Regions from separate parts of the Butyricicoccus sp. OF10-2 genome, predicted to be linked through region 2. Evidence: predicted binding sites of a transcription regulator. Region 2 holds the regulator's gene; the other holds the start of a gene.
What was found. The regulator HrcA, encoded in region 2, represses chaperone genes, less so after heat shock. The targets are predictions, from matches to a motif close to TGTTAGCACTCNNNNNNNNNGAGTGCTAACA.
Positions count from the first base shown of each region.

Region 1: htpG (molecular chaperone HtpG) is a predicted target of HrcA. The motif match lies at 2,457-2,487, and genes of this name have one in related genera.

Region 1 is NZ_QUMC01000004.1:51,495-63,107, reverse strand. It holds gene DXB00_RS03625 (diacylglycerol/lipid kinase family protein) at 1-370, opposite strand, end outside; gene htpG (molecular chaperone HtpG) at 515-2,425, opposite strand; gene ung (uracil-DNA glycosylase) at 3,416-4,087, shown strand; gene cysK (cysteine synthase A) at 4,337-5,269, shown strand; gene DXB00_RS16260 (hypothetical protein) at 5,363-5,527, shown strand; gene DXB00_RS03605 (S-layer homology domain-containing protein) at 5,720-6,811, opposite strand; gene DXB00_RS03600 (SdpI family protein) at 7,018-7,665, opposite strand; gene DXB00_RS03595 (autorepressor SdpR family transcription factor) at 7,649-7,933, opposite strand; gene DXB00_RS03590 (hypothetical protein) at 7,933-8,166, opposite strand; gene rpsT (30S ribosomal protein S20) at 8,331-8,594, opposite strand; gene gpr (GPR endopeptidase) at 8,735-9,619, shown strand; gene DXB00_RS17635 (hypothetical protein) at 9,691-9,825, shown strand; gene spoIIP (stage II sporulation protein P) at 9,864-10,757, shown strand; gene DXB00_RS03570 (spore germination protein) at 10,847-11,613, shown strand, end outside.
Region 2 is NZ_QUMC01000003.1:132,870-144,482, forward strand. It holds partial or broken gene dnaK (molecular chaperone DnaK) at 1-1,187, opposite strand, end outside; gene grpE (nucleotide exchange factor GrpE) at 1,244-1,771, opposite strand; gene hrcA (heat-inducible transcriptional repressor HrcA) at 1,800-2,846, opposite strand; gene DXB00_RS03165 (Gfo/Idh/MocA family protein) at 3,150-4,169, shown strand; gene DXB00_RS03170 (hypothetical protein) at 4,268-4,855, shown strand; gene DXB00_RS03175 (Gfo/Idh/MocA family protein) at 4,912-5,919, opposite strand; gene DXB00_RS03180 (LacI family DNA-binding transcriptional regulator) at 6,219-7,235, shown strand; gene DXB00_RS03185 (ABC transporter permease) at 7,781-8,764, opposite strand; gene DXB00_RS03190 (sugar ABC transporter ATP-binding protein) at 8,757-10,262, opposite strand; gene DXB00_RS03195 (sugar ABC transporter substrate-binding protein) at 10,492-11,505, opposite strand.

The sequences.
Region 1 (11,613 bases), on a different contig from region 2:
CGATGTCCAGCGCCTGCAGCGTATCGCCTGCCGCAATAACCGCCGCCTCAGCGGGCACCTTGGAAATGCCCAGACTGAACGCGAAGTCGTTTGTCGTACCGGCAGGCACATAACCGAGAACCGGACGGGTCTCCGCCTGCATAAGACCGGTAATCACCTCATTCAGCGTACCGTCACCGCCTGCACACACAATGCGATCGAACTCGCCCGCACGCTCCCGCGCAACACGCGTTGCATCCTGCGCACCCTGCGTGATATAAATCGTCACATCATATCCTGCCTGCTGAAATGCGGTTACGCAGCCGATGATCTTTCCGCTCATTGCACCGCGTCCCGCATGCGGATTGAGTATCCACAGCATTCTCTTCATGTTTCATCACCTTCCGGTTTTGTTCATAAATAAAATGTAGTATCGACACAGCCGAGCCGCATCGCTATTCTCAATCCATCAATCATTCACTCTTTTATCCCCGCGTATACGGTCTATTATATACTAACTATATTATTATATATCTCAGGAGAGCAAATTGCAAACAGCATTTGCGTAAGCCACCGGATCATCCACCGGCATACCCTCGATGAGCAGCGCCTGCGTGTACAGGATATCCGCATAGGTGCTTACCTTATCCGAGCCTTCTGCCTGCAGCGCACACAGCTTCTTAAAGATCGGGTGCTCGGCATTCAGCTCCAGAACACGCTCTGCGTGTACGCTCTGACCGCCGTTGACAGCAGCCTGCTGGTTGAGCACCTTCTCCATCTCGAGCGTTACCGGGCCTTCGGCACGCAGGCAGCACGGATGGCTCTTGAGACGGCTGGTCAGCTCGACCTTCTTAACCTTGCCCTCGAGCGCCTTGCCGAGCGCTTCGAGGACATCCTTATTGTCCTCACTCAGCTTTTTGATCTCCTCCTTCTCGTCCTCGCTGTCCAGACCGAGGTCTGCATCCGCGATGGACTTGAATTCCTTATCGTTGTACTTAGCGAGCATCTTGACGCAGAACTCATCAATGCTGTCATCCATACACAGCACCTCGTAGCCCTTGTCGGACAGCGTTTCCATAACCGGCAGCAGCTTGATCTTGTCGATGGTCTCGCCGCAAGCATAGTAGATATACTTCTGGTCTTCCTTCATGCGGGAAGCGTACTCCGCGAGCGATACCAGCTTGTCCTCCGTGGAGGAATGGTACATCAACAGATCCTGCAGCAGCTCCTTGTGCGCGCCGTACTCAACATAAGCGCCGTACTTGATCTGACGGCCGAACGCTGCCCAGAACTTCTCATAATCCTCGCGCTTATCCTTCTGCATTTTGAGCAGCTCGCTCTTGATCTTCTTCTCAAGGCTCTGCGCAATGGCCTTCAAATGACGGTCGTGCTGCAGCATCTCACGGGAGATGTTGAGCGACAGATCTGCCGTATCGACCATGCCGTGTACAAAGCTGAAATGATCGGGCAGCAGATCCGCGCATTTGTCCATGATGAGTACGCCGTTGGAATACAGCTGCAGACCCTTCTCATAATCCTTAGTGTAGTAGTCCATCGGCGCGTGAGACGGGATGAACAGCATTGCCGTGTACGTTACCGCACCTTCCACACTGGAATGGATGTGGCACAGCGGCGGCTGATAATCGTAGAACTTCTGCGTATAGAAGCTGTTGTAATCCTCGTCCTTCAGTTCCTTCTTGGACTTCTTCCAGATCGGGACCATGGAATTGAGGGTCTCATTCTCGGTGTACTCCTCCCACTCCGGCTTGTAGTCGTCACCTGCGTCCGCCGGCTTCTCCTTCATGCGGGAGCGCGTCATATCCATCTTGATCGGGTAGCGAATATAATCGGAATACTTCTTTACCAAACCCTGAATGCGGTACGGCTCGAGGAATTCATCGTAATTCTCGTTCTCCGTATTATCCTTGATGGTCAGCACGATCTTCGTGCCGTTTTCTGCCTTTTCGCACGGTGCAACCGTGTAGCCGTCCGCACCGTCGGATTCCCAGCGGTTGGCCTCGTTGCTGCCTGCCGCACGGGATACGACCTCAACATGCTTTGCGACCATAAATGCCGCATAGAAGCCAACGCCGAACTGACCGATGATGTCGATGTCGTCCTGCTTTTCGTTTTCGTTCTTGAACGCCAGCGAACCGGAATGCGCGATCGTACCGAGGTTGTTCTCCATTTCCTCGGCAGTCATGCCGCAGCCGTGGTCCTCGATGATAAAGCGGCGGTTTGCCTTGTCGAGCGTCAGCTCAATCGGCAGACTGTCGCGGGTGATACCGGTCTTGCCTTCCTTCATTGCATTATAGTAGAGCTTATCCGTTGCGTCGGATGCGTTGGAGATCAGCTCACGCAGGAAAATCTCCTTGTGCGTATAAATAGAGTTGATCATCAAATCGAGCAGGCGCTTGGATTCTGCCTTAAACTGCTTGGTTGCCATGATTACATACACCTCTGTGTTTGTTGTTCGGTGTTAGCACTCTCAATCGCCGAGTGCCAACATTGATATAATAAGCCTATTGCGCAAAAAAATCAAGTAGGGTTTGTAAAATTCATGGTTTGTTCAAAATCGAAATTGAGAATTGGATATGCCCGAACCGTGCAGGCGGTTCACCCTATTCGGGCGGAGAATTTTTCCGTGAACCACGGCGGGGAGTGCCGCTGCGCGCGGCAGGCGCACAAGAGGGTAGACAACCTGCGGTTTCCACCCTCTTGTGAATCTCCCCTTTTCCCTTAGAGGGCACGGCGGTAACGGTAGAAGGAGACCGCTGCGAAAAAAAGAGTGCGGCAGAGGATTTTTCGTTCCGCGTTGTATCCGCCTATTCGTAGTGTCGGATACCGTACTGCTACATCCAATTTGGGTCTACGCAGGCGCGGCACAACAGTGCCGCGCAACACGATTACGGGTGCATATCGCCTATATCCGTAGGATTTGGATAATCTGCACAAGCAAAAAATTTGCGCGGCACGGGTATGCCGCGCCTGCGTGGAGTAAGCCGCCTGTGTAGCAGTACGGTATCTGGCACTGCGAATAGGTAGAGGAATGGACGCGCAATGCGCGCCCCTACGGAACGGTAACCCGACTGCCGTACTCCTTTTCGGAGCGGTCTCCTCTCTACCATTACCGCCGTACTATCAAACAAAGGAAAGGTAGGAGTTCAAAGAGGAAGGGAAACCATGGGTGTCCCTTCCTTTTTGTCCCCGCGGCGGACGCCGCACGTCCTCACCGCCGCAGCGGCGGAATCCTCGCCCGGAAATGGCGAACCACCTTCGCAGTTCGGGCACACCGGAAAACCTGTGTCTGCGACCGGTGCAGCCCGAATAGGACGAACTGTCTGCGCGATAGGACGCTCCCTATCCATTCTCAATTTTGACACACCCCCTTTCCTATGCTATACTAAAGGTAAGAAAACAATTTTGGAGTGATAGCATGGTACATCTTGGCAACGATTGGGACGAGATCCTTGCCGGTGAGTTTGAGCAGGATTATTACAAGCGCATTCGCTACTGGCTGAAAAAGGAATACGCCGAGCAGACCATCTATCCGGCGGCAGAGAACATCTTTAACGCTCTGCGGTACACGCCGTATTCCAAGGTCAAGGCCGTCATCCTCGGGCAGGACCCATATCACGGTCCCGGACAGGCGCACGGACTTTGCTTCTCGGTTCAGCCGGGTGTTCAGCCGCCTCCGAGCCTGCAGAACATCTTCAAGGAGCTGCAGAGTGATCTCGGCATTGTACCTCCCAAGGACGGCACGCTCACCAAGTGGGCGGAGCGCGGTGTGCTCATGCTGAACACGACTCTGACCGTACGCCGCGGGCAGGCGAACAGCCATAAAAACCTCGGCTGGACGACCTTCACCGACCATATAATCGAAAAGCTGAACGAACATGAGCAGCCGATCGTCTTTCTGCTCTGGGGCGGCAATGCCCGCAGCAAAAAGAAGCTCATCACCGCACCGCAGCACCTTGTGCTCGAAAGCGTGCATCCCTCTCCTCTGTCGGCGTACAATGGCTTTTTCGGCTGCAAGCACTTCTCCAAATGCAATGCGTTTCTCGAAGCGCACGGCATCGACCCCATCGACTGGGATCTCAATCATTAAATCGTGAGCTTCCGCACCATTTTCCGGGTGCGGAAGTTTTTTTGACTTTTTTCAAAATCCCTATTGACAAACAGGAGTTTCGGTTGTATATTTAATTCATACAAAACACATATGATTAAAGTGAATTAAGGAGAGTGATCTCAATGATGATCCGGCGAATGTGTCGATGTTGCATCGACTGAGTTTTCCCATCATTCCTTATTAACATCACATTCTAATTTTTCTTAATTTTGAAAGGCGGTTTATCCCATGTCTGATATTAAAAAGAGCTTCTCCGACCTGATCGGCAACACCCCGCTGTACGCGGCTGAAAAGTTTGCAGCTAAGGCTGGCGCTAACGCACAGGTTCTCGCAAAGCTGGAGTACTTTAATCCGGCCGGTTCCGTTAAGGATCGTATCGCAAACGCTATGATCAACGAGGCTGAGAAGTCCGGCGCACTCAAGCCGGGCGCAACCATTATCGAGCCGACCTCCGGCAACACCGGTATCGGTCTGGCAGCAGTTGCAGCTTCCCGCGGCTACCGCATCATCCTCACCATGCCGGAAACCATGAGCGTTGAACGCCGCAACATGCTGAAGGCATACGGCGCTGAGCTGGTTCTGACCGAAGGCACGAAGGGCATGTCCGGTGCGATTGCAAAGGCAAACGAGCTGGCTAAGGAGACCCCGAACAGCTTCATCCCCGGTCAGTTCGTAAACCCGGCAAACCCGGCTGCACACTACGCAACCACCGGCCCCGAGATCTGGGAGCAGTCCGGTCACAAGGTTGACATCTTCGTTGCAGGCGTAGGCACCGGCGGCACCGTAACCGGCACCGGCAAGTACCTGAAGGATCAGGACCCGAATGTCAAGGTAGTAGCTGTTGAGCCGGATACCTCCCCGGTACTGTCCACCGGCAAGGGCGGCCCGCATAAGATTCAGGGTATCGGCGCCGGCTTCGTTCCGGATGTACTCGATACCAAGGTTTACGACGAAGTTATTCGTGTAGCAAACGAGGATGCATTTGAAACCTCTCGCCAGTTCGCTCACAGCGAGGGTCTGTTCGTAGGTATTTCCTCCGGTGCTGCTCTGTGGGCTGCTGTTGAGCTGTCCAAGCGTCCGGAGAACGCCGGCAAGGTTATCGTAGCTCTGCTGCCTGATACCGGTGACCGTTACCTGTCCACCCCGCTGGTTTCTGAGTAATTTTAATTCTCAAATCCTGCAATTCTCTCCAAAAATTCATTCATCTCCAAATGTATAAAAAAGACACCTCTGCATAGCGGAGGTGTCTTTTTTATGGAAAATGGAGAATTGAAAATGAAAAATGAACGTAACGTTTCTCCAGTTTCCGCCCACGCATTTAACAATGAAAAACCACCCTGCGAAAGCAGGATGGTTGCAGTCTGTCAAAAAAGTATTATTTTAATTTTTACGCTTCGTGCGGCAGCACGCATAAAATAGAATTTGCGAAGCAAATTCATAAATTCCGGGAGCATGTATCTCGGAATTTATACAAGGGAAGAAAAAATGTGCCCGTAGGGCGCGGTTTTTCTTCAGTATTCGCTCGAAAGCGTGGTTTCGAGCGAGAGGCTGCTCGGAAAACGTTAGTTTTTCGACAGCCTCAAACCACCCTGCGAAAGCAGGGTGGTTTCGTTATACCTTGGAATAATAAATCGCAGTAACCGCACCATCCTCGATGGAGGGATAGCAATATCGGTAGGTACTGCCGGTACTCGTCGGCGCATTCAGCTGATGGTACGGCTGGCTGACGTCGATAGCTACGCAATCTGCAGCCGCCGGGATGCTCACTGTACCCTCACCGTCTGCAAAGGTGAACACGCCGTTCGTGTACGTTACCGTGCGGTCGATCGCGCGTTTGCCGCTCAGCGAAACGTAGCTAACGCCGCCGACTCGTCGGAAATCCGTATACTCCATCAGACCGGTATACGTCACCGAAGGATCATAGTTCTCGATCACAACATCGCAGTAATTCTGCGTGCCGATACACAGATTGACCAGATCGCCGCGGCTCTGATACACAACGCCGCTGCCCTGCACGGTCAAATGCGTTGCCCGATAGAGCATCACCGCCATCTCCGCACGCGTTACCTTGGAAAGCGGATTGATTTTCCCTTTCGAGCCGCCGATCACCTTAGCACCGACCAGTGCGCTGACCGAAGGCTTCGCGTAATTGGAAATCCTGCTCGCATCCGAGAAGCTGCTCACCGAACCGGTGCCCAGCTTGAGCGCCGTGCGGTCAATCGTGCGTTTGAGGAACACCATTGCGTCCTGACGGGTCATGCTCTGCTGCGGCTGAAACGCACCGGTCGCGGTGCCCGCCGCTATGCCGAAGGCTTTCGCCGCGATAACCGCCTTACTGTAATAGGCGCTGCTCGGCACATCGACAAACGAGCCGTTCGAATTGACCTGACCGTTGTCGAGCGCTTCACTCATGCCATAGGCGCGGTCGAGCATAACGATGAAGTCCGCTCGGGTAATGGCGTTGCCCGGATAAAACAGATGGGTTCCGCCGCCCTTGATCACGCCTGCAACGGCAAGCGTATCAACCTCGCTGGAAGCCCACGCGTACTCTCCTGCTGTATCATAAAAGTAAACCGAGTGTTCAGGAAGATACGCATACGTCTCCACGGTGTTCGCGCTCAGTGCATAGGCTGCCGTGATCGCGCTTACGACCACCGCAACCGCCAGCACCGCAACGGTCACCAGCTTTCGCGTTCTTTTCATAATATTCTCCTTGCCCAGTGGTTATAATAGATAGGGTGTATTCCCCACCTATGTAAACTTGCTTCAAAATTATAGCACACTGTTCCCCACTTTACAAGTTAAAATATGACTAAATTTGTTGTAACCATTCTGTAATTTTAACCTTTTTATACAAGAAAAGCGCGGTTTTCCACCAAACCGCGCTTTCAAAGTCCATTTTTCGTCTATCACTGCTGTTCTGCGCGGTACCATCGCCAGCTCAGCACAGTCGGGATAATCGTTGCCGCCGCCATTGGCGCAAGCACCAGCACAAACTTTGCAGTTTCGTTTGGAACGAACGAGCCTGCCGCACCGATAATACCCGCCGCAAACAGCATGCGGCCCGCCGCACGATGCGTTTTCGTCCAGACAGTTTCGCTCGACAGCGTCCACGGCGTTTTGAGTCCGCAGTACCAGTTCATGCGAAACTTCGGCATAATGTTGCCGAGGCACATCACCAGCAGGCTGACGAGCAGACATACGACTGTCGGCACATCGACCGTACCCGGACGCAGTGCTTCCGCAATGCAGATGCCGCACATTGCGGTCAGAAACAGGTCGATCATGATCTGAAACCCGATATAGACATCGTAAAACTTGCTGTAGTTCCTGCTTTTCGGGTCAAACCGCGGCAGAAAGTAAAACAGAACCGCAAACAGCGGTGCCATCCCGGCCACGATCCACAAATGCCATCTGGTTTCGTAATTCATATGGCCGGCAAGATCCCACTGCATGGGAATCTCTGCGGGCAGCCTGCTGTAAAACGCGGCTGTCATTGCCGCCGGCAGCAGCGACAGCACCCACGCCGTCACCTGCAGTCTACTGATTTTTTTCATTCCTGCCATCTCCTTTCAAGGCGCTGATCCATTCAAGAATCTCATCCACGACCGACATATTCAACTCATAATAAATGTACTTGCCCTGCTTGTCATCCAGCACCAGACCCGCATCCCGCAGGACGGACAGGTGATGCGAAATGGTTGCGCCCGACACCTCGAAGTGCGCCGCAATATCGCCCGCCGCCATCGGTCCGCGCTGCAGCAGCGACAGAATTTCGCGCCGCACCGGATCGCTAAGTGCCTTAAAGCTCTGCTGAAACCCCATTACTGTCCCCTCTTTCGTGCGGCAAACCACATTTTGCGTCCGCAGACCGGACAATATAGCTGCCAGTCATTTCCCACATGCGTGCGGAAAACCAGCCGCTTCCACGGCAGATTCTGCTTCGTGCCGCAGGATTTACAAATTAAATCGCACCTTGCAAGCGCTTTTGCCTGCCAGATTACCAGTATTGCCGCTAAAATCAGCGCAATCGCGCAAATCAGAATGGTAATGTCCATTCCGTTCACCGCCCTTCTCGCTATCCTATTAATTAGATGGCCATCTAATTGTTTTCAGTATACCACATCTTCTGCGTTTGTCAATACATTTCGATAAATATCTAAATGACGCAAAAAGAAAAACCGCAAGTTAAACTTGCGGTTTCGATGTTCTATACCAGAACTTACGCCATGCCGTTGAGCTTGGTAGTCATCTTGCTCTTCTTGTTGGACGCATTGTTCTTGTGCAGGAGGTGCTTGGCAGCCGCCTGATCGACAGCCTTGACAGCGGTCGTGTAAGCAGCAGTTGCTTCAGCCTTATCGCCGCCAGCAATCGCAGCATCAAACTTCTTCAGAGTGGTCTTGAGCTCGCTCTTAGCCATCTGGTTGTTCAGCGCCTTTACGGAGTTAACCTTAACGCGCTTCTTTGCAGACTTAATATTGGGCATTCTGAAAACACCTCCTTCGTTTTCTATTCAACAGTGATATTATTCTATCATCTTCTCACAAAAAAAGCAAGTGTTTTTTTCATTTTCTGCATAAAAACTTTTTCCTCGAAAAAAACTATCCTTATAAGGAGGGATTGCGCATGGCTTTCCGCACCGATCTGGCCGTTGAGGCGATTGAAAACCATAAAACAGCCGCTGCCCTGCCGCATGTCCGGCAGTCCGACCACATGCTTGAGGGCTTCGCCGTACACGAGGTACGCATTCTCTCAGAGGATGCCGCCCGCGAGATCGGCAAGCCGCAGGGGCGCTATCTCACGCTTGAGCTGGATGCACTCATCCGCCGTGAGGAGGACGCGTTTCCGCGTGCCTGCAAGGCGCTCAGCACACTGCTGCGCGAGCTGCTGCCGCATCCGAATGACGGTCCGGTGCTCATCGCCGGACTGGGCAACCGTATGATAACCCCCGATGCCATTGGTCCGCAGACCGCCGATCATGTCATTGCCACGCGGCATCTGGTCGCGCAGTCGCCCGCTATTTTCGCGGACTGGCGGCCCGTTTCCGCACTGGCTCCGGGTGTGCTCGGACAGACCGGCGTCGAGACCGGCGAGGTCATCTGCGGTGTGCTCGACCGCGTGCGCCCTGCCGCTGTCATCGCCGTGGATGCGCTTGCCGCCGGTCGGCTGTCGCGGCTGCTGCGTACGGTGCAGCTGGCAGATACCGGCATTACGCCGGGGGCCGGCGTGGGAAACGCCCGCGCAGCGCTCAACAAGGAAACACTCGGCGTGCCGGTTATCGCCGTCGGTGTGCCGACCGTGGTGGACGGCGCAACGCTCGCACATGAGATCAGCAGTCAGCTTGGGCAGCCTGATTGTGAAGCGCTGGACGACCTTTCTCAGCCGGTGATGATCACCACACGCGATATTGACCGCGAGGTCGCTGACATCTCCCGCATGATCGGCTATGCAGTCAACATGGCGCTGCATCCGCACCTCAGTGTTGCCGATATCGACCTGTACCTCTCGTGACAGGTTTCGGGCATACTCGCACGCTGTACGGCGTATGATAGATAGCATGAAACAGCAAGGAGGATGGCGCAATGAAGCGGCGTAAACATCAGAAATTCCGATCGAGAGGCGGCATCCGCCTGCCTGCCGTCATCACCCTCTGTCTGGCGCTGTCGCTGCTGATTTTTCCCGGGCAGGCGGCGAGCCGATCGCACAAAAGGCACTGACCGGTCTGGCTCGCAACAGCGGCTTTGTCACCCGCGCAATGGCGCTCGAATTCGGTGTTTCGCCGGACGATACCGCTGAGGTGTACACGCCGCGCACGGCTGCCGCAGCGCGGGATGAGCAGGCGGAAAATCCGCTTGCAGAGAGCACCTATGTGCCCTCGTCCGACACCGAGAACGACAATCCGGTGCTGTCGGCCGCTGACAAGGCTGCCACGGTCTCCATCAACAACGAGACCTCGTATGACGTGGATGCGGCAGACTGTCTGGCCGCAGACGAGCATTTTTCCGCTGATGGAGATGGGCCGCAGGTGCTTATCTATCACACACACAGCAGCGAAAGCTACACGCCGGATGCCGCTTTTCCGTATACACCGACCGAGACCGAGCGCACGACCGATACCAATTATAATGTAGTGCGCGTCGGTGACGAGCTGCAGAAGGTCCTCGAGAACAACGGCATTGAGGCCGTACATATCCGCGAAATTTTCGATTCGCCCGTGTACACTGGCGCGTATGACCGCTCACTTGCCGTGGTTGAGGACACGCTGGCAAAATATCCATCCATCACAACCGTCATTGATGTGCACCGCGACTCGATCCTGACCGATGACGGCCGCGCCTACAAGACCTCCTGCACGATAAACGGCGAGGAAACCGCACAGCTTATGCTTGTAGTCGGCACAGATGACGGCGGCCTGTATCACCCGGACTGGCAGGAGAACCTGAATCGTGCAGCATCGCTGCAGTACCGGCTCAACCGCACCTATCCGACGCTCATGCGTCCGCTTAATCTGCGGACCCAGCGTTTTAATCAGCATGCAACGCACAGCGCGTTTTTGGTGGAGGTAGGTTCGTCGGGCAATACGATGACAGAAGCGCTGAAAGGGATCAGATTATTTGGCGAGGTTCTTTCGGCCGAATTGACCACTTGACCGTAGGGCGGAATGAGATCACCCCGCCCTACAAGATAACTTTCCGAATAATTTTTATCATAGTGCGCACCCTAACTTGGGGTGAAACTATGGAAACGATCACATTTACCGCCGATCTGGAACGAAACATCCGCATGATGCAGGAGCTGTTCCGGAACGACGATACGCTTATCATACGGCGTGCCATCGGTCAAAACGGACTGCGCTGTGCGCTGTTTTTCTTTGACGGCATGGTAAATTCCCTTGCCATCAACCAGAGCCTTGTGCGGCCGATCCTGCGCTGTGAGCAGCCGCGGCTTTCCGCCGATATACTCGCCGCCGCTGTGCTCCAGGCCGACGAATGCCGCGTGGAAACCGATATGAACAAGGTATTTGCCGCCTTTCTCTACGGTGACGCCATTGTACTGACTGACGGCGATGCACGTCCGGTTCTCGTCAACACCAAGGGCTTCGACAAGCGCAGCACCGCCGAGCCGGAAAACGAGCGCGTGCTTTCCGGCCCGCGAGAGGGCTTCACCGAGTGCTTTATGCCCAATCTGGCGCTCATCCGCCGCCGCGTGAATGACCCTCGGCTGAAATTCCGGTTTATGCGCGTCGGCAGCCGCACGAACACCAACGTGTGCCTGTGCTATATCGCCGGACTGTGTGAAAACAGTCTGGTTGAGCGTCTGGAAACGCGTCTGACCGCGCTCGATATCGACAGCGTGCTCGACTCCAACTATCTTGCCGAACGCATACGCGACCACCGCTGGTCGCCGTTTCCGACGCTCGGCACGACCGAACGGCCGGACGTTGCCGCTTCCCGTATGCTGGAGGGTCGGTGCGTCGTTGTCGTGGACGGCAGTCCGGTAGCGCT
Region 2 (11,613 bases):
ATCTGGCTCTTCTTGGTCGGGATGGTGGTGTTGCGGTCGATCAGCTTGGTGCATACGCCGCCGAGGGTCTCAATGCCGAGGGACAGCGGAGTTACGTCGAGCAGCAGCACGTCCTTGACCTCGCCGCCAAGTACGCCGCCCTGAATGGATGCGCCGATTGCTACGCACTCGTCCGGGTTGATGCCCTTGAAGCCTTCCTTACCGGTGATGCCCTTAACAGCCTCCTGTACAGCCGGGATACGGGTGGAACCGCCAACCAGCAGAACCTTGGACAGATCGGAAGCGGACAGACCAGCGTCGCTCATAGCCTGACGAACCGGGCCCATGGTGCGCTCTACGAGGTCTGCGGTCAGCTCGTTGAACTTTGCACGGGTCAGGGTCAGCTCGAGGTGCTTCGGGCCGGTTGCGTCTGCGGTGATATACGGCTGGTTGATGGAGGTCTGGCTCATGCCGGACAGCTCGATCTTTGCCTTCTCAGCAGCTTCCTTCAGGCGCTGCATAGCCATACGGTCATTCGACAGGTCAATGCCGTTGGACTTCTTGAACTCGTCAACCATCCAGTCGATGATGCGCTGGTCGAAGTCATCGCCGCCGAGGTGGGTATCACCTGCGGTGGACAGAACCTCCAGAACGCCCTCGCCGATATCCAGGATGGATACATCGAACGTACCGCCGCCGAGGTCGTAAACCATGATCTTCTGCTCGGATTCCTTATCTACGCCGTAAGCCAGCGCAGCAGCGGTCGGCTCGTTGATGATACGCAGAACTTCCAGACCTGCGATCTTGCCGGCATCCTTGGTAGCCTGACGCTGCGAGTCGGAGAAGTAAGCCGGAACGGTGATGACCGCCTGATTGACCGGCTGGCCGAGGTATGCTTCTGCGTCAGCCTTCAGCTTCTGCAGGATCATAGCGGAAATCTCCTGCGGGGAGTACGGCTTGCCGTCGATGTTTACGCGGTAGTCGGTGCCCATGTGACGCTTAATAGAAATAATGGTACGGTCAGCGTTGGTTACAGCCTGGCGCTTAGCGACCTGACCGATCATACGCTCGCCGTCCTTGGAAAATGCAACAACAGACGGAGTGGTGCGCGCACCCTCAGCGTTAGGGATGACTACGGCTTCGCCGCCCTCCATAACAGATACACAAGAGTTCGTCGTACCAAGGTCAATACCAATGATCTTACCCATAATAAATACACTCCTTAATAGTTAGGATTTAGTTTACTTTAATTAATAGTTAGTAATCAGTTTGCAACCTTCACCATCGCATGGCGAATAACCTTATCGCCGATCTGGAAGCCCTGCTGGAAGGTTTCCGCGATAACATTCTCACCGAGGCTTTCATCCTCAACGTGCATAACCGCGTTGTGGAAGTTCGGATCGAATGCGGTGCCTGCGGTAGCGTCGATGACGGTGACGTTAATGCCCTTGAGGCTTTCGGTCAGCTGCGTCATGGTCAGCTCGACACCCTTTTTATATTCGGTGTCGGCGGTCTCTGCCTTGAGCGCCCGCTCGAGGTTATCGTAGGTCGGCAGCAGTGCGGTTACGGCGCGGCTGACTGCATCGGTGTACGCCTGCTCGCGCTCGCGCTGGCTGCGCTTGCGGAAGTTGTCGTACTCCGCCGCCATGCGGAGATAACGATCGTTCAAGTCGTTATACTTGGCTTCCCAGTCCGTCGCGGGCTTTGCATCAGCCTTAGCGGTCTCCTCTGCGGGAGCCTCGGTCTTTACCTGCTCCTGCTCTTCCGCCTCCGGCTTTGTCTTTTTGCTCATGTCGTTTTGTGCCTCCGTTTACAGGAAATCAATGATTTCCGTCTTTTTCATCTAAAAATGTCTCGGCAATCAGCTTGTTCAGCCCTTTTGCAAAGCGGCTGAGCTGTGCGGACAGCTTGGCGTAATCCATGCGGGTCGGACCCACGATGCCGATCGCACCCTGACCGATCTTGCCGATATCGTATTTTGCGTAAATCGCCGAGGTTTCACTCAGCGGGTTTTCACCGTTTTCCGGTCCGATGAAGAACTGGATGCCGTCGATCTTGCGGGTGGCCGGCAGCAGGTGCTTACGGTCGTCCTCCATGTAATCGAGCAGCGTCTGCGCCTTTTTCGTATCGCGGTACTCCGGAAAACGAAGCAGCTTGCTGGCACCGTCGAGGTAAACCTTCTGGTCGCTCAGCTCGGTGATCAGCTCTGCGATGTACTCGGCCACCGGAGCGAGCAGCGCGGTCAATCCCGCGGCGCGGCGCACAATGTCGAATCGCTCGGCGGTGATGCTCGAGAGCGGCAGTCCGGTCAACGTCTGGTTGAGCACATAGGTGAGCAGCTCGGCCTCATCCTTGGAGACCTCGGCCACCGTGCGGACCATTTTATTCTTGACCGTGCCCGAATCCGTAACTACTACGATTACGAAATTCATCTTATCGACTGCAATGATCTCAAACTGCCGGATGGCGATCTGCGTCATGGCCGGTGTGATAGCAACCGACGCGTAATTCGTCAGACTGGTGAGCAGCTTGCCGGCTTCCTGAATGAGGTGGTCAAGCTCGCGTACCTTGGTAAGCACGCTGTTCTGCAGTGCGTTTCCGTCCTCCGCATTGTCGGCCGGACGCTCCATCAGTTCATCCACATACAGTCGATAACCCTGCGGTGAGGGGATTCGCCCCGCAGAGGTGTGCGGCTTTTCGAGGTAGCCCATGTCCTCCAGTTCACTCATCTCATTGCGGATGGTGGCGGACGAGAACGGCAGCTCGTGTCCCTCGGTCAATGCCTTGGAGCCAACCGGTTCAGCCGTGCGGATGTAATCGCCGATGATGGCTTTGAGTATTTGCTTTTTACGTTCCGAAAGCTCCACCGAAGCAGACTCCTTTCTTTCGGTTGTTAGCACTCCATCTCCCCGAGTGCTAAACTTAATTTACCACCACATACGGACAAAGTCAAGTGCTGTTTGTGAACAATTTATGAAATGATGGTCGGAATTTTATCACACTCGTCTGCCGAGTGCTGAAATGCCAATTTTCACCGTATGAAAAATGCTCTGATTTGGTCGTTTTTCCTTGCGTTCGCGTTCACACAGTGATAAAATTATTATGAGAGAGACAGGCAATCGTTCGATTGCCGTAGAGAGAAAATCCGCTCTATAAAAAGGAGAACAAACATGAAGGAAATCAAAGTTGGCATCGTTGGTTTGGGCCGTCTCGGTTCGGTACACGCGCAGAATCTTGCGTTCAAGATTCCCGGCTGCAAGCTGGTCGCTGCCTGCTCGCTCGTGCAGAAGGAGCTGGACTGGGCAAAGGACTACCTCAAGGTGGAGTACACCACCACGGACTACAAGAAAATGGTTGATGAGGCAGACATTGAAGCTGTCGTTATCGTCTCCTCCTCTCCGGAGCACTGCTGGATGATCGAGTACGCGCTCGATGCAGGCAAGCACGTTTTCACCGACAAGCCGCTCGGCTGCTCGCTTGAGGAGTGCAAGCGCGCTGAGGCTGCTGTTGAACGTCACCAGGACAAGATCTTCTTCCTTGGCTTTATGCGCCGCTACGATCCGTCCTATGCGGATGCAAAGGCACAGATCAACGCAGGCCGCATCGGCAAGCCGTATCTGGTAAAGGCTACCGGTCTGGACCCGGAAGCACTGGTCGAGAGCTGCATCAAGTTCTCCAAGACCTCGGGCGGCATCTTCATCGACGCGGCTTCGCACGACATTGACCTGATGCGCTGGTTCCTCGGCGGTGAGGTTACCGAGGTTTACGCCGCAGGCACCAACTTTAAGCACCCCGAGTTTGCCGAGAACGGCGACACCGAGACCGGCATGGCAATGCTCAAGTTTGACAATGGCACGGTCGCTTTCCTGCACGTTGGCCGTACTGCGCCGCACGGCTACCACACCGAGACCGAAATCGTCGGCACCGAGGCGCATATCCGCGTAGCCGGTGTACCGTGGAAGGACCGTGTAATGGTTTACGATCAGTACGGTGCCCGTCAGGAGATCGTCGAGAACTTCCCGCAGCGTTTCGCAGAGGCTTACCTGCTCGAAATGGTGGACTTCATCGACTGCATCCAGAAGGACCGCAAGCCCGAGCTGACCGTTTACGACGGCACCAAGGCAACCCTCGTTACCTACGCGATTACGGATTCGTTCCACTCCGGCAAGCCGGTTCAGGTACAGTATTAATATATTGTAAAATCGCACAAAAGCAGAGTCGAAAGGCTCTGCTTTTTCTTGCATATTTTCATCTTCTCTGCTATTATAATGGCAAGGAGGTAGAGATTATGAACAACAACATTCCCATTGCCCGCTGGCTTTCCATGTTCTGGCTGTGCAGCGCCGTTTCACTGGTGCTTGGACAATTCAGCGGCTCCGTCACTTTGAACGGTACAAACGGTGCAGCGCTCACCGTTACCGGCATTCTCGGTATATTCTGCACCCTCGTGCAGTTTTATCCGTTTTACCGGTTCAGCCGCGTGTCCGAGCGCCTGCAGCGTGCGTTCACAGCCACTGTGCTCAGCGTGGCGGCAACCGTTGTCGGCCTGCTGGCCATGACGCTCGTTCCGAGCGACACGCCGCCGTATACACCCAGCACGTTTTATCTGCTGTTCAGCCTGATCGCACTTGCCGGTGTGATCGCAGCCTATGTCTCGCAGTTCTGGCTGTACACCGGACTGGACGATGTCTGTACAGAGCGCGGCTACGACTTTCCGCCCAAGCGTATTCGCTGGTGCTTTTATCTTTCCCTTATCAACATTTTGCTGCGCATGCTGCCAACTTCCATTCCGATTTTTCTCTCGCAGATTGCCAGCCTTGTGCTGCTTGCCCTGTTTATCCGTGCCGCATATCAAGCGGAAAAGCTGACCGTATAACCCAATATAAAAGAAAAAGGACCGCTGGGGCGGTCCTTTTTCTTATATATGAGAGATTATTTGTAGAGAGCAGGTTTATCCATCATCTCGATCGGCAGGAACTGATTCGTGCCGCGGGAACGGTTGAGCGTGTCTGCTGCGACGCAGGCAGCGTAGCCGTCCCATGCGGACGGACCATCCGGCTCACCCTTCTCCTCGAGTGTCTTGACCCAATGGGTCAGCTCAATGTCATAGGCTTCAATAAAGCGGTCCTTCCAGTCGGTCAGGATCGGGAACGAACGGGTTGCGTTCGAGCGCTTGACAACCGCATACGGATCAGGCAGGTTGACTGTGCCCTTCTCGCAGACGACCTGACACTGGATGTCGTAACCGTAAGCGTCCGCAACCTGAACCTCTACGTCAATACGCGCACCGGACTGGGTTTCCAGCAGCACGATCTGCGGGTTGTCGTAACCCTTGGTAGAGCACGCGGACTGGCGCACCTTGAGCACCTGACCGCTCTTATACTCATCGCCGAGCAGCCAGCGGCATATGTCCAGCTCGTGGATTGCAACGTTGGAAACGCCCATCTCGGTCTGGAAGCCGTCCGGCTGAGACACGTTACGGTGGCACGCGTGAATCATCAGCGGCGCACCCAGCTCACCGGAGTCGATGATGCGCTTCATCTCGGCGTAGCCGCGGTCATAGTGGCGCATAAAGCCGACCTGTACCAAACGCTTGCCGTGTGCGGTCTCGGCCGCGATGATTTTCTCGCAGTCGGCGGCACTCTGTGCCAGCGGCTTCTCGCAGAACACCTGCTTGCCCGCTTTGAGAGCCTCGAGCACATAGCCTGCGTGGCTCGGGTCGGACGAGGTGATAACGACCGCCTGCACCTCCGGTGCTGCAATCAGCTCCTCGCCGGTCTTGTATGCCTTCATGCCTTCGTACTGCGCCGCAACCTTAATCGCAGCTTCTTCAAAATAGTCTGCACAGGCAACAACCTGACAGCCCGGAACAATGTCCGTCAGGCGTCGAATGTGATCGCGGCCAATTGCGCCGCAGCCAATAACACCAATATTCAGCATGCTGATCCTCTCCTTTTAACAGCAAGAATAATCGCTTAAAATCTCGTTAATACTCGCGGATTCCCGCGTTTTTTCACACTTTTTTCTTCATTGTATACATTGTACCGCAATCCCGCCGTCACGGTCAACCGTCCCACCAAAACATTGGTAGCCTGCCTAAAAAAGCACCGCAAATTTATGGCAAAATGAAGGCTCAAAAGCAGATGACAGTGCATTTTTGATTGTGCACTGTGCGTAGTTATACTTGACGTCAGCGCTGCTCTCCCCTATACTTTGAAGTAGAAAAGGAGAATGTGTCAATGGCAGTTACCATACAAAAAATCGCAGAGCTGTCCGGTGTGTCGCGCGGCACGGTGGACCGTGTGCTGCACGGACGCCCCAACGTCAATCCGATGATACGCGAAAAAGTTGTCCGTGCCGCAGAAAAACTCGGCTACCAGTCTCCAGTGCCGCCGAAATCGGCAGATTGCAGGCAAGCGGCTATTCTCATTCCGCAATGGACGGATGGGCACTTCAACCGGCAGATCGTCAGCGGCATTCGCAAGGCACTGCGCTATATCGCCGATCCGGCGTTTATACTGACCGAGCAGCCGCTGCGCACCATGACGATGCAGGAGCTGCTCCGCGCGATGGACGAACAGATTCGTTCCGGCGTGGACGGACTCATTATCCGTGCCGAGAATACGCCGGAGGTCCGCGCCGCCATCGAGCAGGCGGTGCAGAAAGGCGTTACCGTCATCACCTATGATGCCGATGTGCCGCACAGCGGCCGTCTGTGCCACGCCGGACAGGATCTTGTCCGCGCAGGCGCTATCGCCGCCGGTGTCATGGCGCGGCTCATCCGCCCGCCCGAGCACGTTCTCATTGTCACCGGAAATCTGCGTATGGAGGCCCACAAAGGCCGCGTGGACGGCTTTTGCCGCCGGCTGCTCGAGCTGGGTTTCTCCGAAGATGCCTACCGCGTGATCGAAACCAACGAAATGCCTGAACTCACCGGTGAACTCGTCGCGCAGGCGCTTCAGGCCGACAGCCGCCTGCACGCCGTCTATATGGCCTGCCAGCCGCTCTCCGGCTGCATCGCGGGCATCCGAAAAGCGCGGCGCACCACCCGTCCGCATATCGTCTGCAACGACCTCACGCCAACCGCGAAGCGGTATCTGCGCGAGGGAACGGTGGATTTCGTGATCGGTCAGTCATTCTCGCAGGAATCGTTCCACGCCGTGTTGGCGATGTATCAAATGCTGCTGCGCGGCGTGCAGCCCAAACGGGAGCTGTATTATACCGATCTGCGGTTGATTACGCAGGAGATGTTGTAACGAGAGATTGCATTTAGCGATTTGCAGTAATTGAGAATTGATAATGGAGAATGGAAAATTGACGTGACGGTTTACCGTTGTGTGGGTGGCCAATGGCCGCCCCTACGGGATAGATTGTGCAGGTCGGATACAAGCGGTGCGCCGAGTCGTCACACCCTACGGTATAACGAGTGCAATTCGTAGGTGTCGTGCAAAATATCCAAGCCAACGAGTTGCGCGACACTGTTATGTCGCGCCTGTGAAGAATAACCCGCATGTGTAGCAGTACGCTATCTGTGAACTGCGAATAGTTTGCGAAAGACACGCAATGGTAACCCGACTGCCGTTCCCCATATCGAAGCGGTCGCCGTTCTCTGATCTGCGCCAAACTAAGAAATAAAGGAAGATGGAGTCCCAAGAGGATAGAACCTTAGGTGTCTATCCTTTTGGTCCCCCAGCCAAAGGTTGGCTCCCATTTCCAATACTTTAGTAATCAGATAACGATTTACACAACAAAAAAGAGCCGCTTTACAGCGACTCTTTTTTGTTTGATATGCGCGGACTGATTACTTAGCAGCCAGACGGCGAGCCTTAGCAGCCATGCGCTCACGAGTAACGTCGAGCAGTACGGCGCCGATGATAACCAGGCCGAGTACGAGGTTCTGTACTGCCGAAGAAACGGACAGCAGGGAGAAGCCGTTACGCAGAACAGCGATGATCAGCGCGCCGAGCATGGTACCAACCATGGTGCCCTTGCCGCCCATGAAGGATGCGCCGCCGATGATGCAGGCTGCGATTGCGTCGGTATCGTACGGCTGAATAGCGTTAACGCCGTTGCAGATACCGGAACGACCGATGGATACGATACCAGCCAGAGCTGCCATGAAACCGGACAGGGTGTAGCAGAAGGTCAGCACGTTAGCGGAGTTGATACCGGACAGACGAGCTGCTTCCGGGTTGCCGCCTACACAGTAGATGGAACGGCCCAGAGCGGTCTTGGTCAGCAGGATGTGCATGATAACGTAGATGACAAGTACTACGATAAAGGATACCGGGAAGCCGGCTACGGTCGAAGAACCGAGCCACATAACAGCATCATTACCGGAGAAGGATACCATCTGAGAGTTGGTGATGATCAGCGCACCGCCCCACAGTACGTTCTTCATACCGAGGGTAGATACGAACGGATGCGGCAGGTGCAGACGGGTAAGAAGCATACCGTTGATCCAACCGATCAGGGTGCCGCCAACGATGGCAACAACCAGCAGCAGAACCGGATTGTTCATGTCCTTGTTAACCAGCATACCTGCAAGGCAGGCAGCGAACGTTGCGTTCGCACCTACGGACAGGTCGATGCCGGCGGTGATCAGGCAGAGCAGCATACCGGTGGATACCAGTGCATTGAACGAGGTCTGCTTGAGAACAGACATCATGTTGGAATACTTAAAGAAGTTCGGCGAAGCGATCGCCAGAACTACACAAAGGATTACCAGTGCGCCAAAAGTACCAGCATAAGACATCAAACTGCTGGATTTCTTCGATTTAGTCATCTAATTTACCTCCCCAAGCTGCCTTCATAAGGTCTTCCTGATTGAAATGTTCGCTGTCACGGTCTACTTCGGCCATTACTTCGCCGCCGCGCATTACGATTACGCGGTCGGACATGCCGAGGATCTCAGGCATTTCCGAAGATACCATGATAACGCACTTGCCCTGCTTGACAAGGCTGTTCATTACGTTGTAAACCTCGACCTTTGCGCCGACGTCGATACCACGGGTCGGTTCGTCAAAGATAAAGATCTCTGCATCCGTGTTGACCCACTTGCCGATTACGACCTTCTGCTGGTTACCACCGGACAGCTGGCCTACGATCTCGTCGATCGACGGGGTCTTGATGCGCAGCGACGCAATGTTCTGCTCGCCTGCCTCGAGGATCTTCTTTTCGTTCAGGAACAAGCCCGAAGAGAAGCCCTTCATGTTAGCAAGAATCAGGTTGGTGCGAATGGTCTGAGCCAGTACCAGACCCTGTCCCTTACGGTCCTCGGTGAGGAACGCAATGCCGTGATGGATCGCCTGACGCGGGGACTTGATATGTACTTCCTTGCCCTTGATCTTGATCTTGCCGCTGTCGATCGGATCTGCGCCGAATACTGCGCGCATGATCTCGGTACGGCCGGCGCCGACCAGACCTGCAAAGCCCAGAATCTGTCCGCCGTATGCCTTGAAGGATACATCGTTCAGGACGCCTGCCTCAACAACGTTGTCAACCTCGAGCATCGGCTCCTTGGACTTTTCGCCGAATTCCTTCGGGAACTGGTTGTCCAGCGAACGACCTACCATTGCGGTGATCAGGGAGTCATTATCCCACTGATCGATCGGCTTGGTTGCGATGAACTCACCGTCACGGATAACCTCAACGCGGTCGCACAGCTCGAACAGCTCCTCCAGCTTATGGGATACAAAGACGATGCCGATGCCGCGTGCCTTCAGTTCACGGCACGTCTTCATCAGCTGCTCAACCTCTTTCTCGCCCAGAGAGGAGGTCGGCTCGTCCATAATAATCATTTTTGCGTTGATCAGAACCGCCTTCGCGATCTCGATCATCTGCTGTACGCCCATACCAAAGTTACCTGCCGGCTTGGTCGGGTCTACGTCCTGACCGAGCGAAGCCATAACTTCCTTTGCCTTTTTATGCATGGTCGGGTAATCCAGCAGAGTACCCTTTTTAATCCACTTGTTGATGAAAATGTTGTCAGTAATGCTCAGCAGCTTCTCAATATTAAGCTCCTGATATACGCACGCGATGCCAGCCGCTGCCGAATCGTTCGGGTCCTTAAAATGCTGCTCGACGCCGTCTACGAAAATCTGACCCTCGTCTGCCTGATGTACACCAGTCAGCACCTTGATCAGCGTAGATTTGCCTGCGCCGTTCTCACCGATCAGGCCGAGGATCTCGCCCGGCTTGACGGAAAGCTGCATGTTTTTCAGAGCCACTACGCCCGGAAAACGCTTGGTCGCGTTTTTCAGTTCTACTACGTATTCACTCATTTGCATATCACCTTTTCTTCTCCGAGATGAAGTGCGGGACAAAGTAAACTGTTCTCGGTTCAGTTCCCTAAGGAAAAGCCTGCCCAGTGCAAGCTCTTTACCATTTCTTGTCCGCGGGAGCATGTTTGAAAAGAGAACCCCTGCAGAGATTAAAATCGAGCAGGGGTTTCTTCTCGTTCACTTAAATGCTGGAACTAATGGAAAACCACAAGCGTGTGGGATGGATTGCTTAGCCGATGTAGCCCTTCAGGGTATCCAGACGCTCCTGAGCGTTATCCTTGTTGACAACGGAGCAACCGGAGTCGATGAACTTCTCCAGCTTCTCACCGTTAACAGCCTTTACAGCAGCCTCAACTGCCTTGTAGCCCATGTCGTATGCTTCCTGAGCAACGGACATGGTCTCCTCGCCAGACAGGATAGCGTTGCAAGCGGACTGGATGCCGTCGAAACCAACGAAGATGGTCTTCTCGTAAGCAGCGTTGCCCTTTGCAGCACGAGCAGCAGCCATAGCCATATCGTCGTTGTTGCAGACGATGATAGCGACGCCTTTCGGATGGTTCTGCATGATTGCTTCCATCGAGGTAGCAGCCTTATCAGCAACAGCGTCAGCGTACTGGATCTCGTCCTTCAGGAACTCGCCGCCAGCCTCGGTAACGCCCTTCTCATAACCGGTCAGACGAGCGGTAGCAGTGCCGTCGCCCTGTACACCGGAAATTGCGATAGCCTGAACCTTATCCCAGCCAGCAGCCTTAGCAGCCTCAACAGCAGCCTTGCCGCCCATTGCAGCAGCATCCTCGTTGCCGGTGCCTACGAAAGACAGAACCTCAGGTGCGTCGATGTTGGTATCAACAGCAACGATCGGTGCGGTCTGGCCAGCGATCAGGGTCTTAACGAGGTCAGCCTGCAGCGGAGCGATAACGAATGCATCGTATGCACCGGAGTTCAGGTCGGTCTCGATCATATTCTGCTGCTCGTCGTAAGCGGTCTCGGAGGTAGCGCCCTTAACCTCAACCTTTACGTCCGGGTTGTCCTTGGAGTAAGCCTCAGCGCCAGCCTTAACGTAGCTCCAGTACTCGGAAGCAGTCGTCTTCAGGATAACGTCAACAGAGCAGCCGGAAGTGGTGCCAGCCTTATTGCCGCCGGTCTTGTCGTCCGTAGACGGGGTGGAAGAACCGCCGCCGCAAGCTGCAAGGCTTGCAACCATAGCGCCGGTCATCAGCATAGCAAGTAATCTCTTCTTCATGATAAAACCTCTCTCCTTTTTTATGCGGAGCAGACAGTCTCTCATGTTGTCTGCTCTGCGGTCGGTTCCCACTGCTGTGGGACTTAGGAACGCTCCAACGTTCTGGTA